2 regions of the Chitinophaga sp. RAB17 genome follow, and region 2 is predicted to be linked to the other one. Evidence: riboswitches for the same ligand, from Rfam matches in the RefSeq annotation. Region 2 holds a riboswitch; the other holds the start of a gene.
The links. A riboswitch is a leader RNA that binds a small molecule or an ion and turns the genes downstream of it on or off. The one in region 2 is predicted to bind S-adenosylmethionine.
Positions count from the first base shown of each region.

Region 1: it holds a riboswitch for S-adenosylmethionine, as region 2 does, so the genes downstream of both, AB4Z08_RS29305 (trans-sulfuration enzyme family protein) here and AB4Z08_RS21655 (trans-sulfuration enzyme family protein) in region 2, are expected to answer to the same signal.

Region 1 covers NZ_JBFREI010000012.1:93,286-100,748, reverse strand. Annotated here, with positions in the region: gene topA (type I DNA topoisomerase) at 1-81, opposite strand, end outside; gene AB4Z08_RS29330 (Rossmann-like and DUF2520 domain-containing protein) at 378-1,142, shown strand; gene AB4Z08_RS29325 (KdsC family phosphatase) at 1,245-1,766, shown strand; gene AB4Z08_RS29320 (geranylgeranylglycerol-phosphate geranylgeranyltransferase) at 1,781-2,722, shown strand; gene AB4Z08_RS29315 (Maf family nucleotide pyrophosphatase) at 2,725-3,294, shown strand; gene AB4Z08_RS29310 (homoserine dehydrogenase) at 3,361-4,542, opposite strand; gene AB4Z08_RS29305 (trans-sulfuration enzyme family protein) at 4,641-5,819, opposite strand; SAM riboswitch class I at 6,006-6,124, opposite strand; gene AB4Z08_RS29300 (DUF2851 family protein) at 6,251-7,463, shown strand, end outside.
Region 2 covers NZ_JBFREI010000006.1:503,375-510,837, reverse strand. Annotated here, with positions in the region: gene AB4Z08_RS21670 (sulfite exporter TauE/SafE family protein) at 1-176, shown strand, start outside; gene AB4Z08_RS21665 (NirD/YgiW/YdeI family stress tolerance protein) at 186-509, opposite strand; gene AB4Z08_RS21660 (dicarboxylate/amino acid:cation symporter) at 609-1,820, shown strand; gene AB4Z08_RS21655 (trans-sulfuration enzyme family protein) at 1,771-2,949, opposite strand; SAM riboswitch class I at 3,103-3,216, opposite strand; gene AB4Z08_RS21650 (NAD-dependent epimerase/dehydratase family protein) at 3,289-4,233, opposite strand; gene AB4Z08_RS21645 (YdcF family protein) at 4,290-5,540, opposite strand; gene AB4Z08_RS21640 (ATP-binding protein) at 5,905-7,463, shown strand, end outside.

The sequences.
Region 1 (7,463 bases), on a different contig from region 2:
GACTTCAAAGTCCTTGCCTAGTATTTTTTCTATGGTCTTGGCTTTCGCCGGGGACTCAACTATAACTAAATTTTTTGCCATGTATGCTTCTTTAATGCGCTGCTAAATACGCAAAATTCTGTAAAATAATTACTTCAATGAATTCTGCAATGATATAAAAGTCACCTCAAATTAAAAAATAAGACCACTTTTAAACGTTAAAATACGTTGTAATGTAATGAAAAAAACGGGGACCCGCTAAAACACGTATATTAGAAACCACGAATCATGCACGTATTTGAATAATTCCGGTCGCAGCTACAGCAAGTGGTCTGTCCGGAGATCAGACAGCCGGGTAGACGGATACCAGGCAGTTTGTTATTTTAAAATTAATTATAATGGATATAGTAATTGTTGGCACTGGCAATGTTGCACATTGTTTCGGACATCTCTTAAAAATTCATGGCCACCAGATAAAACAGGTGATCAGCAGGCAAATGGCACATGCACAGGAGCTGGGGGAGATGCTGAATGCCTCCTATACGGATGATTTGCAGGATATTAATATGGAGGCAGACATTTACCTGCTGGCTGTCAGTGATGCCGCCATTACTGAACTAAATGACCAGTTGCGGCTGGGCAAGCGCATTGTGGTGCATACTGCAGGCGCTGTTCCACTAACAGCAATCTCCCGGATATCGGCCAACACCGGGGTATTATATCCTTTACAATCCATCCGCAAGGAAATTAAAAACTATCCGCCCATACCTGTTATGCTGGAAGCCAGCAATGACGAGGTGCTACGGCGGCTGCAGTCGCTGGCCCAGAGTATTTCCGGTAGTGTAACTGTCACTTCCTCCGCCCAGCGGCTGAAGTATCACCTCACCGCCGTGCTTTGCAATAATTTCACCAACCACCTCTTTGCCCAGGCAAAAGCCTATTGTGAAAAAGAGCAGCTGGACTTTTCCCTGCTGCAACCTATTATAAAGGAGACATTTGACCGCCTGGAAAAATATTCACCGGAAACGGTTCAAACAGGTCCGGCGCTACGCCAGGATGAAACCACTATGAGCCTGCACCGGGAATTGCTGGCCAACGATGAATATTTGCAACTGGTGTACCAGGTGATGTCCGATGCTATTTACCAGTTCCATAATAAATAGAATGACGAATTGGGAATTACGAATTACGGATTTGTGAGAAGATTATCCCCCAGAAACCCGTAATTCGTAATTCCTAATTCGTAATTCTTTACTTTTGGCCCCATGAACGTATTGGCTTTATTTAAATCTATCACCACTTTTGTGCTGGATGTAGATGGTGTACTTACCGATGGTACCCTGCAATTACTGCCAGGGGGAGAAATGTCCCGCAGAATGAATATCAAAGACGGCTATGCTTTGCAGCTGGCCGTGAAAAAAGGATATCGGGTGGTGATCATCTCCGGAGGAAAATCAGAAAGTGTGGTAAGCAGGTTACAGGGACTTGGCATTAAGGATATTTATACCGGCATACATGATAAGCAGGAAAAACTGCAGGATTATGTATTTGAACATGAGCTGCGATGGGATGAAATATTATATATGGGAGATGATATCCCGGATTATCTGCCCATGCAACTGGTAGCTTTACCCACCTGCCCTGCAGATGCAGCCCCTGAAATAAAAAGTATTTCAAAATATGTATCCCCTTTGCCCGGAGGCCACGGGTGTGTAAGGGAAGTAATGGAAAAAGTGCTGAAACTGAACGGACATTGGCTAATGGATGAAGGCATTGCATCGAAATAATAAAAGAGAAAACTATGAAGCTCTGGGCTGCATTTTTTAAACTGATCAGATACCCTAATCTGATATATATTGGCCTTACCCAGTTTTTACTGCAATACTGTGTGGTAGAACCGGTGTTGCGCAGCTCTGGTGAGGAGCCATCACTGCCTGTTCCGCAATTTGTACTACTCAGCCTGTCTACCATACTGGTGGCGGCTGCCGGCTATATTATCAATGACTATTTTGATATTAACATAGACATTGTCAATAAACCGGAGAAGATGGTGCTGGACAAAATTATCAGCCGGCGCTGGGCCATGGCCTGGCATACGCTGCTTAATATGGCCGGGGTATCACTGGGTTTTATGGTGGCCTTTAAAACAGGACAGTTCTATCTTGGTTTTACCCAGGTGATCTGTTCCCTGCTCCTGTGGTTTTATTCCACTTCTTTTAAACGGCAGGTACTCATCGGCAATGTGGTGATTTCGTTGTTAACTGCGCTGGCCGTGGTAGTAGTAGGATTTTACGAGAAACAGATCTATCATAGTTTTGAAGCCATTATGTCGGCCACCGGCAGAAAGCTGATACAGATCATCGGCGTATATGCGTTGTTTGCGTTTCTTATTTCCATGGTCAGGGAAATTGTGAAAGACCTGGAAGATATGATGGGCGACAGCAAAGATGGTTGCCGCACCCTGCCGATTGCCTGGGGCGTACTGGCTGCCAAACGGTTATGCAATGTGTTATTACTGGCGCTGGTCATCATTATCCTGGCAGTAGAAATAAGGGTGTGGATACTGGGTTGGTATATTGCCATCGGTTACCTGCTCCTGTTTGTACAGGTGCCATGTGGGTACATTTATTTACAGCTGAAAAAAGCCAGCCTGCCAGAGCATTATCATAAAGTGAGTTCCCTGGTAAAGGTGGTAATGCTGACAGGCATTTTATCCATGATATTTTTTAAAATTTATTTATAGAGATGTATAAAGGATCACCCGTAATTCTGGCATCGCAGTCGCCCCGCAGAAAGCAGTTGCTGGAGCAGGCCGGCATTCCTTTCCAGGTGAAGGTTGTAGAAACAGCAGAAACGTTTCCTCCGGAGCTGGCGGTACCGGATATCCCGGTGCATATTGCCCGCCAGAAGGCAGCGGCCGTAAGGGATCTCTGCGAATCCACGGATATTATTGTGGCTGCCGATACAGTGGTGGTGCTGGATGACAGCATCATTGGCAAGCCAAAGGACCGGGAAGATGCTATTGGCATCCTTACCCGCCTGAGTGGAAGAGAACATCGTGTAGTCACCGGCGTTATAATACAGCAGGGCGCAAAGGAAGTAGCCTTCTCCAAAACTACTTCCGTGTATTTTAAGCTGCTGAATAAAGAACAGATCACTTATTATGTAGATCATTTCAAGCCGTTTGATAAAGCGGGTGCTTACGCCATCCAGGAATGGATTGGTGCAGTAGGGATAGACAGTATTAATGGTTGCTTCTATAATGTAATGGGACTCCCCGTTAGCAGAGTGGTAGAAGAACTGGAAAACTTTTAGCAATAAGAACGGCGCTGTGAACAGCGCCGTTTTTGTTTACGATTGGTTTTTGCTTATTACATTTCTTTATTCCAGTACAAGAATATTCACGTCTTTATTTTTCAGCCAGCCGGCTTCTCTCAGTTTCTGTAAGTTAATAGTACCTACCACATAACGCCATTCTGTAGATTCGTATTTCTCAGAGATGTTGAAGAACTCTGCCAGGTCTACCTGATCAGGTGTTTTGTAGCGCAGGTATATTTTCAGATTTACATCATTGGTAAAGCTGGGCTGATTATTTTGTTTAATCTTTTTATACTCGTAGCGATAGTTGTATAATAATGCGGAGATGTCGGACAGTACGGCACTACCGGTAGCGGTGCCACCGGCACCTTTACCTACAAAGAATTGTTTGTCGGTGAAAGCACTTTCCAGCAAAATGCCGTTGTATTCATTGTATACATCGTAGAGCAGGTTGTGTTCTTTGATCAGGTGCGGCAGTACATATGAGAATACGTGTCCGTTCTGACGGCGGCACTGGGCGATCAGTTTGATGGTACAGTTTCTTTGTTTGGCAAATTGTATATCAAAATCGTTCAGGTGATGAATACCGAAGTTGAATACTTCTTCCGGTTTTACGAAGGTGCCAAAGGCATGGAGGAGGAGGATCACGATTTTGAATTTCGGATCATATCCTTCGATGTCGAGGGTAGGGTCGGTTTCAGCGAAACCCAGGTCCTGCGCTTGTTGCAGGGCGGTAGCAAAGCTGAGATTTTCTTCAAATATTTTTGTAAGAATATAATTCGTTGATCCGTTACAGATACCTTCCACGGCATTCAGCAGATCATTATCATAATATTCTTCCAGGTTGCGGATAATGGGAATACTGGCGCAACTGGACGCTTCATACAGGAATGGCACTTTGTTTTCCGCCTGCAGCTGATACAGTGCGGGCAGGTTTTCAGCGATCATGCGTTTGCTGGCGCTTACTACAGCTTTGCCATTGCGGAGCGCTGTACTCACAATTTCAAAAGCTGCTTCGGTTTCATTGATCAGTTCTACTACTACGTCAATGGTAGGATCTTCGAGGATTTCATTTTTATCGGTAGTAAAATAACTGCTATCGATAGGTCTTGATTTATTGGGGTCCTTAATACAGATTTTTTTGATCCGTGCATTAATACCTTTTGTTCTGTTCAAAACCTCATAGAGTCCTTGTCCTACGACGCCGAATCCGAAAATGCCTAAATTGATGGTCTTGTTTTCCATACTTTTTTTTGAGCTTGCACCCTCAGCAATTAGTCTTTGACAGTTCAGAGATGATCAGTTTCTGAAAGGTCAAAGTGGTGTGCTAACCACTAAGGGCTTTATTGTAAAACAGTAATTTGCTTGCCGGCTGGATGATTTAATTTATCCAGCGCCTGTTTCAGGTCGTTGATCAGATCTTCGGCATCTTCAATACCCACTGATAAACGGATACAGGAGTCCTGTAAACCTGTTTTTTTCCGGAATTCTTCCGGTATGTTACGATGTGTCATGGTGGCCGGATGGGCCAGCATACTTTTCACGCCGCCGAAACTCTCCGCCAGTTTAAATAGTTTGGTAGCGTTTACGATACGGATGGCATTTTTGATATTGTCGCTTTTCAGGGAAAAGCTCACCAGTGCGCCGTAATTTTTCTGTTGTTTGCGGGCAATATGATGATTTTTATGAGTAGCCAGTCCTGGATAATATACCTTATCGATAGCGGGGTGGGCGGCCAGCCAGTTAGCGATAGCGGTGGCATTGCTGCATTGCTTTTCCAGGCGCAGGTACAGTGTTTCAATACCGCGGATGGTTAGCCATGCTTCAAAAGGACTGAGAATGCTACCGGAAATATTCTGATTATAGCGGATCTGATCTGCCAGTATTTTGCTGTTAACGACTACCAGTCCGGCAATCACATCACTGTGACCGGAAAGATATTTGGAAGCGCTGTGGATAACGATATCCGCGCCCAGTGTTAAGGGTTGTTGCAGTAAAGGCGTACTGAAAGTATTGTCTACTACCAGCAGTATATTATGTTGTTTGGCGATTTTGCTGATAGATTTGATATCAGAAATGCGCAATGTTGGATTGGTAGGGGATTCCAGCCAGATGATTTTTGTATTGGGCGTAATGGCTGCCAGTACTTTATCGATGTTGCTGGTATCTACGAAATTAACTTTAATACCGAAGCGTTCAAACATGTGGTTAAATATCTGGAAGATGCCACCGTAGGTATCTTCCACCGCCATGATCTCATCGCCGGTCTTTAACAGCTTCAGCACCGCATCTATGGCCGACATACCACTGGCAAACCCAAATCCGGCAAACCCTTCTTCCAGGTTGCAGATCAGGTCTTCCAGCACCTTTCTTGTGGGATTGTTGGCCCTCGAGAACTCAAAGCCTTTATTAATGCCGGGTGATTCCTGCACAAAGGTGGATGTTTGATAGATAGGCACAGAAATAGCGCCTGTCAGTTCGTCTATCGGAATGCTATGAATCAGTTGTGTAGCTGTTTTCATGTTATAAAGTATTTTTAATGATGTTCAATGTGCACAATTATCTGCTGCAACTTTATCATTAAAGATCAACTTAAACAACAACAAATCCATGAAAGGTGAGTGGGGAGGGCATAAAAAAAGCTCTCCCAGGGTGTTGGAAGAGCTTTTTTAGAAAGTTATATATATCTGTGAAGTATTATCTCTGCCAACTTATCTTTCCCCGATTTGCACCGGGGCAGGAATTAGCACCTTTTTCCTGATCGTAAAATCAGGAAAGGTTGCTAAGGCATCGCAGGGCCAAGTCCCTCCGCCTTTCTGGATAAGTGATGTGTAAGAACTGGCGCAAAGGTAATATCACTTTGATCAGATTTCCAAATTGAATCGGGAATTTATTTATTAAACGATGTTTTATTACCTTTGACTGATATTATTTTATACCCAACCATGTCTTTATGTTTGTTAACCCGCTGCTCTCTGAGGAGCTATTCCAGCACATCTGGGCGTTCCGGCTATTTAAGCAGGATCATCTTACCACTACCAGTGGAGAACCCGTTCAGATCTTATATCCAGGCCTTCATAATCATCACAGCGGACCTGATTTTTCGGCTGCAAAAATCAGGATCGGCGCTACTTTATGGGTAGGGCAGGTAGAGCTGCACCTGAGAACTTCCGACTGGTTCCGGCATGGGCATCAGCATAACCTGCAGTATGGGCGTATTATTTTGCATGTTGTGTTTATACATGATATGCCGGCCGATCGTATTCCTGGAGTGCCCTGCCTGGAGTTACAGCAGTATATTCCCAAATTGCTGCTGCAGCGTTATGAGCAGTTGCGGCAGCTGACACCTTTTGTGCCCTGTGCGCCACATGCCGCGTTGGTACCACAACTGACCTGGCTTAGCTGGAAAGAGCGACTGCTGGCAGAGCGTTGGGAGCGCAAAATGGGGGCCCTGCGTGCCTGGCTGCAAAGCAACCATTTTAACTGGGAAGAAGTCTGTTATTGGGCAGTGGCGCAGAGTTACGGCATGCCCATAAATGCCCTGCCCCTGCTACAGGTAGCACAATCGCTGCCACATGTAGTGCTTATGCGGCACCGGCATCAGGGAATGCAGCTGGAAGCCCTGTTGTTCGGACAGGCAGGGATGCTGGAGGAACCGCATGCCGACGTATATGCGTTGCAGCTGCAGGACATCTATTTTCACCTGCGCCACAAGTATAAGCTTTGTCCTATGCCGTCCCACACCTGGCATTGGCTGCGGATGCGTCCGGCAGCGTTTCCTACTATGCGGCTGGCTACTTTTGCGGCGTTGCTGCAGCACACCACCCACCTGTTTTCCAGGATACTGGAAGCCACAGAGGTAACGGCACTGGAACAATTGTTTTTCGTACAGCCGTCTGCGTACTGGCATACCCATTACCGGTTTGGGCAGCCGGTGCAGCAGACACACCGCCCGGGGAAACAGGCCGTACATGGCATACTTATCAATACGGTATTACCGCTCCTGTTCCTGTACGGACAACAAAAGAACCTTAAATATTACCAGGAGAAAGCCCTTCATTTCCTGCAACAATTGCCGGCAGAAAAAAATAGTATTACCAATAGCTGGGCGGAGTTAGGTGTAATACCCGAAAGTGCGATGGAATCACAGGCGCTGTTGCAATTGA
Region 2 (7,463 bases):
ATCATGTGCACTGGGACGCCGTACTGGGGCTGGTAGTAGGCAGTGCTATTGCCTCTCCTATTGCAGCAAAGGTATCCAATAAAATTTCTGCCAAAACCATTATGGTAGCGGTAGCGGTGATTGTGATCCTGGTAAGTATGAAGAGTATTTACAGCTTCGTGGTAAAAATCATATAGTCATCTCCGTTAATCGTTATTAACCGCCTGATTTACCTTAAGAGTAATGGGTTTGTTGATTTCGTATTTTACCAGGGCCTTGATGGTCACCGCATCTCTGTCGTTGAATGGCTTGCGGGGGAGATACCTGGGGTCAATATCTATCTGAATTTCTGCAGTTTTGTCTTCAAACAGGTAATTATTGTCGCGTAGTTTTTTCGTCACATAACCGGTAATTTTAACCGGTATGCTGTCACTTTGCAGTTGCCTGGCATTGCGCATCACCTCTCCTATGGTGTAGGATCGGTCCTGGAAAAAAAAGGGCAGCAACAAACAGAGCAGCAAGCTTTTCATGACTAACATATTGGTTTGCTATGAGCATAAACAATAATCATGTCTGATTGTTCAATGATCAGATACATTTGGCTATCTTGTATAATATAAATTTCATTCATGGGATTCCTTAAAACGTACAGCAGCATGTTCTGGCTGTTGGCAGGTATCATAGCCGGCAGTATTGCCGGGCTTATATTCGGAGAAAAGGTAGTCATTATAAAGCCGATAGGCGATATTTTTTTGAACCTGTTGTTCACCGTAATCATACCGCTGGTATTTTTCTGTATTGCAAATGCCATTGCACATATCGATGCCGGCAATAAACTGGGGCGAATATTGGGCATGATGTCGCTGGTATTCCTCAGTACCATTCTGATATCTGCTTTTTTGACCATTGTGGCAGTATGGTTATTCCCTATCCACCAGCAGGTAGCCCTATCAAAAAACATCAACATAGAGCAGCCGGGCAACTGGGGGGAACAGTTGAGCAGATTACTCACAGTGGGTGAGTTTTATGAATTATTATCGCGCAAAAACATGCTGCCTTTCATCATTTTTTCCGGCCTCACCGGGTTTGCGGCCATGCGTGTAGGCGAGGCCGGCAAAGCTTTCCGGCAATTTTTGTATTCCGGCAATGAAGTGATGAAAGAAGTGCTAGGCGTGATCATGAAACTGGGACCTGTTGGTTTGGGCGCTTATTTCGCTTACCAGGTAGGCACCGTAGGCCCTCAACTGTTTGGCACCTACGCACATTCCCTGGGTATCTATTATGGCTTCGGTATCTTCTACTTTATATTCGGATTCAGTCTGTATGCGTTTGTGGCCGGAGGAATTCCTGGTATTAAAATCTTCTGGAAAAATAATATTATACCTACCCTTACGGCAGTAGGCACGGGCAGCAGCATTGCTACTATTCCGGCCAACCTCGAAGCGGTGGCCAAAATGGGTGTCCCGCAGGATATTGGTAATGTGGTGGTGCCGCTTGGAGCCACCCTGCATAAAGATGGCTCCAGTATTTCTTCTATTATAAAAATGGCGGTAGTATTTGCCATGTTTGGTAAAAGTTTCGACAGTCCTTCCGTTGTCCTGATGGCCCTGGGCGTTACTGTTATCGCCAGCATAGTGGAAGGCGGCATCCCCAATGGCGGCTATATCGGTGAGCTGCTGGTGATGAGCATCTATGGATTCCCGATAGAAGCCTTGCCACCGCTGATGATTATCGGTACACTCGTAGATCCGCTGGCAACCATTCTCAATGCTACCGGCGACAACGTAGCGGCTATGCTGACAACACGCTTTCTGCGTGGGCGGGCACCGGCAGTTTCGTAAAGGCCTGCTCCAGGTCGGCCAGCAGATCGGCTGTTTCTTCCAGTCCTACCGACAAACGGATCAGGCTATCGCTCACGCCGGCCGCTCTTCTTTTTTCTGCAGGAATAGATTTATGGGTCATTGCTGCCGGATGACAAAGTAAGCTCTTGATACCACCCAGACTTTCTGCCAGCTTGAAGTAGTGAGTAGAGGTAACAAATGCTGTAGCTGCTTCCGTGGTATCATCTTTCAATGTAAAAGAAATAATACCTCCAAACCCTTTACTCTGCTGCTTTGCCAGCTCATGCCCTTTATGGGAAGGCAAGCCGGGATAGAATACTTTTTCTACTGCCGGATGTTTCTCCAGGTATGCTGCCAGCGCCTGTGCATTGATGCCATGTTGTTTAATGCGCAGGTGCAGTGTTTCAATACCACGTATCAGCAGGAAACTGTCGAAGGGCGACAGAATAGCCCCACAGGCATTCTGGTAAAATTTAATCTCCTCTCCCAGTGGTATTGTTTTAGCAACGACCACGCCTGCAATCAGGTCGCTATGTCCGCCGAGGTACTTGGTAGCACTGTGTATCACCAGGTCAGCGCCCAGCTCCAATGGCTTTTGCAATACGGGGGAAGCGAAAGTATTATCTACACAAAACAAACAATTATGAGCCTTTGCAATACGGCCAATAGCAGCGATATCGGAGATTTTCAATGTGGGATTGGTGGGTGTTTCCAGCCATATTAAACGGGTAGCGGGCGTAATAGCATTAAAGACCGCCTGGGTATCTGATGTATCCACGTAACTTACTTTGATACCAAACTTCTCATATACTTTATTAAAGAGGCGGAAAGCGCCGCCATAGATATCATCTACCGCTACAATTTCATCACCGGATTTAAGCAGTTTGATAACCGCATCAATGGCTGCCAACCCGCTGGAGAACAAGGATGCGGTGGCACCACCTTCCAGTTTGGCAATAATCTTCTCGGCTGTTTCGCGGGTAGGATTATTGGAGCGGGCATAGTCATATCCTTTATTGACGCCGGGTGCTTCCTGCACAAACGTAGAAGTTTGATAAATAGGCACAGCAATGGCGCCGGTGTGAGGGTCTACGGGAATAGAGTGGATCAGTTCAGTAATTGTGCTCATCTGTTTTTTGATTTTTAGTTTGATGAAAATTGATTAAACAGGTCCGTTAAATGAGCATATCAAGGGTAGGCCGGGGCATAAAAAAAACTCACCTGGGAGCCAGATGAGTTTTATCATTATATAGATAATAATGTATAGTAAAACTTAGAATCTGACTTATCTTTCCTGGTAATTAAACCGGGATGGATGCAGCACCTTTCACTGCTTGCGCAGTGATGGTTGCTAAGGTATCGTCGGGCCATGTCCCTCCTCCTTTCTTGATAAGCTATTTAAAGAACTGACGCAAAGATAATGCAGAAAAATTAACTACCAAATTTATTTTCCTACAAAATTAGTAGACTACTGTTTTGCCAGTGTTAAACGGATCCCTTCTTCATAGGAAGTGGGTTTTACATGAAAGTGCTTTTCAAATTTTGAAGAGTCCAGTATGTATGGATAGTTGCTCTGATAAAGCATTTCCTTCATTTCTCTGATGGTGGCATCGAACAATCCGGAGAGTGTTAACATAAAGCTGCCCAGCTTCATATATTTGGGCTTTACGCCCATTTGGGTAGCAATCAGGTTTACATAGCCTTTACCATCCGGTGCTGGATTGGCAGTAGGTAAATGCCATACCTGGTTCCAGGAAGTATCATCCTGGGAAAGCAGGTATAAGCCTTTCGCAGCATCTGGTGTGAAGGTGTAGCTATGCGTCTGGTTATCTTTTCCCAGCCACATGGCTGAGCTGTTCTTTTTAAATTTATCGATGATCAGGATGTTCAGGAAGCCTGTTTTATCGGCGCCCGGGCCGTAGAAATCGGCAGCCCGCGCTATGGTAGCAGTGATTTTACCTGCTTTTACTTCGTCCATCAGTTGTTTGGCAATGGCCGCACGAATGATCCCTTTTTTGCTCGAAGGCTGATAAGGAGTATCTTCTTTCATAGGGCCATTTACTAACCCGTAAGAATATACGTTATCAAAGAAAATCAGTTTGGCGCCGGCTTCTTTACAGGCATTGATCACGTTGGTCATGATCTTAGGCCACGCATCGCTCCATACTTTGATGTCATATTTCAAACCTGCCGTGAGGAAAACGATGCTGCTTCCTTTTACCGCATTTTTTGTTTGTTCGTAATCCGTGATATCAGCCCCAACCAGGTCGGTAATGCCCGCAATTGACTTGGGGGAGCGACTTACCAGGCGAACCCGTTTTTTATTATTCACGAGCTCTGCAGCCAGTTCATTAGCGATAATGCCCCCTGCTCCGAGGATAGTATACAAGGGCTGGATAGATTGATCAGACATAATTTTGTGTTGTAAGGTTTATATGGAAGACGAATAAGTGAACAAAATATTGTGTATCAGGGATCCAGTGGATCGAAGGTATTAACCTGCAGGGAACGAAGGTCTGGTACGAACGACAAATAATAAAGATCTGTTTGTTCGATGTCTGCCGCAGGCATATATCCCAGTTCGGTCATACAGCGTTGCTTAAACAGCGGGCTGGTAACATATACCAGGTGCATCGCATCAGATACGCATAACATCCGTTTGTTGACCGGGATACCGCTTCTCCATGCAATGCGTACAGCGTTACGCACGTTGGTGGTGGTATGTCTCGCATAAGGGTCTATCATGACTGCAGCAGCGGGTATTTTCAACTCGTTGACCAGGTACTTCTTCATTTCTACCGCCTCCGAATAAGGGGTGCCTACTGGTCTTACATGCCCACCGGAAACAATAATAAAGGGTGCGAGGCCTTTTTGATATAAGCCTGCACCGGTGCGGCAACGGCTTTTCCCGGTTTCGCTCAGCACTTCTTTGGCTACCGGGCTGGCTCCCAGGATCAGCATGACTGGATAGGGATATTTACTCCAGTCGGTTTTCTTTATTTGCCTATAGGCGTCTCCGTTAGTGGCCGACATAGGCTCATAGCGGGCAGCTTCATCGCGGTGGCTAAGAGTAAGTAATCCAAGTGCCAGCTGCAGCGATGGCTGAAAAAACAAATCATCCTGCCTGTCCTTCTCCTCTACCTGCGCCAGCAAATGCTGCACGCCGGCTTTATAGGCAGGTGAATGTACATACAACAATGCTGAATCAATTACCGGGTACCGCAGGCCGGTACCATTCGTATAGGCATTGATGATATAGTTAACACCATCGGCTGCATCTTTCCAGGCTGCGTTCAGAAATTCTCCATCACTTTTACGTGCATGCAGTTCAAACAGGCCACTGCCACGCATTTCCCGCAACAATCGGACAAACGGCGCCGGGTTTTGTTGTAACAACCTGGTGAAAGCGCTGCTTACCTGTTGGATGCTTGCATCGGAAAATAACAGCACAGCGGGATTTTCCCCGTTACTCACGGGATGGGATATACGTTGTTTATACTGATTCCGGAGTGCCTGCAGGCTGCTATCTTTAGCCAGGAGCGAAGGTAGGCCTGGTAGTCGTTCCAGGAGGGTAAACAGATAAAAATTACGATCCTGTAACGTCCCCGGACCTGCTACAAATTTATACTGCGGATCCGGATAAACTGATTGACTATAGGTAAATGGTAGTAATGCAAAAAATAATAAACAGGTGATAAAACAGTTTTTCAGATAGTGCATTGAGGAAAAATATTATAACGCAACAATAATACAAAAATCAATATTGAGCTTTCCTTGTGACAAAAGATATTATAAATATCATGAATTAAAAAACAGATTCCACGGAATATTAATCTTTTAATAAGTAAAAAAATATAATGTATTAAATAAAACAATACATATGCAATTCAGGGGAAAATATATACCTATATTCATTGTTTTACATTGATTATCTATTAGTTACGGCCAATAAAATCATTTATTTTCGTGCGCAGTCCGGAAGGACTGCCGGCCAACATCCAATCATAATGTAACGATGTATAAAATTCAGGAAAAAAAGACCTTTGTACGCTATGCTGTGCTAACGATAATGGTTTTGGTGCTGATGACATTTTTCATGATCATCTTTTTACGGAAACGGGAATCCCAACAGTTAGGCATTGTTGTTAAAAACCTTGTGGCTACCAAAACAGATGCTGGTCATATCGACCAGGCGGTACAGTTATTATACGCAGCGGATAACAATTTTCGTATCTACACCCTCACTTTTGACAGGAATTATTTAAATAGTTATGTCGGTCAGCTGAAGCGCATTACCGAGCATCTCGACAGTGCGGTGAATTCCAGGCAGGATGAGCGGCAAATGGAAGCACTACTGGCGGACAAGGCCCGGAAGTCGCAGTTGTTTTTACAGACACGGCTATACGTAGATTCCCTGTTACAGTTATCGCAGGTATGGGATACCGCCACTACTCCCCTGCCCCTGCAGCAGTTAGGCAATATAAAATTACCGCAACCCCGGCGGCAGGCGGATACGGTGGTGACCACTGAAACAGCCCATACCAAAGGCAAAAAGAAACTGTTTGGCCGTATCAAAGATGCTATCAACAACAAACCCAATATCCAGCAAACCAGCAAGCAGGTAAAGATTGTACAATACGATACAAATGCCAATGGCAAAGCATTTACACGGGAGCAGCTGCAGAAAATCCAGGACGCCTACAATAAATTTATAAAAGATGCTACAGACAGTCATAATAACCTGAAACAGAAAGAATATGCGCTGGTAGTGGCCAATGAGCGGTTGTTTACAGAACTGTTGCACCTCATGGCAGCACTGAAACAAAACATGCTGGACGAAACAGACAAAAAGCGGTTACAGCTGGGGCAGGACATTGACCATTCTCTTTATAAGCTGGATAAACACAATTATTGGGAAATCCCTTTAATACTGTTGATGGCAGGTATCATTATATATGGTATTATACGCTTGTACCGTTACGACCTGGCTTTATTGAAGGCGAAGCAGCAGGCAGAGAAATTTGCAGAGCAGAAAAGTGATTTCGCTGCTACTATCAGCCATGAAATCCGTACACCGGTGCAGTCTATACTCGGTTATACCTGGCTGCTCGAACAGGGAAAAACACCGGAAACGGTATCGGCTATACGACATTCGGCTGATCTGCTGTTGCAGGTGGTGAATAACGTGCTTGACTATACGCGCATGGAAACAGCCGAACCGATACTCCGGCTGGAAAAATTTGCGCCCCGGACCGCCATTGAAGAAGTATGTAATACCCTGGCGGTACAGGCCGAAATGAAATCTCTCCCGCTGGAAGTCAATATTTATTTTCCAAGCACCCTGCTGGTGATGGGAGATGCTTTCCGGCTTAAGCAGGTGTTAATCAACCTGATTGCCAACGCGATTAAGTTTACAGAAACAGGCAGCGTAACGGTCACTGCGCATATGCGTGACAACAACCTGTTACAGATAAGTGTAAAAGATACCGGTTCGGGTATTTCACATAAAGAACTACCTTTAGTGTTCGACGCTTTCTCCCAGGGAAATAACCATTATCATAAAGGCAGTGGTTTAGGATTACACATTTCCAAAAAAATCATTGATCTGCATAACGGTAAGATTCATGTGGAGAGCCTCCCCGG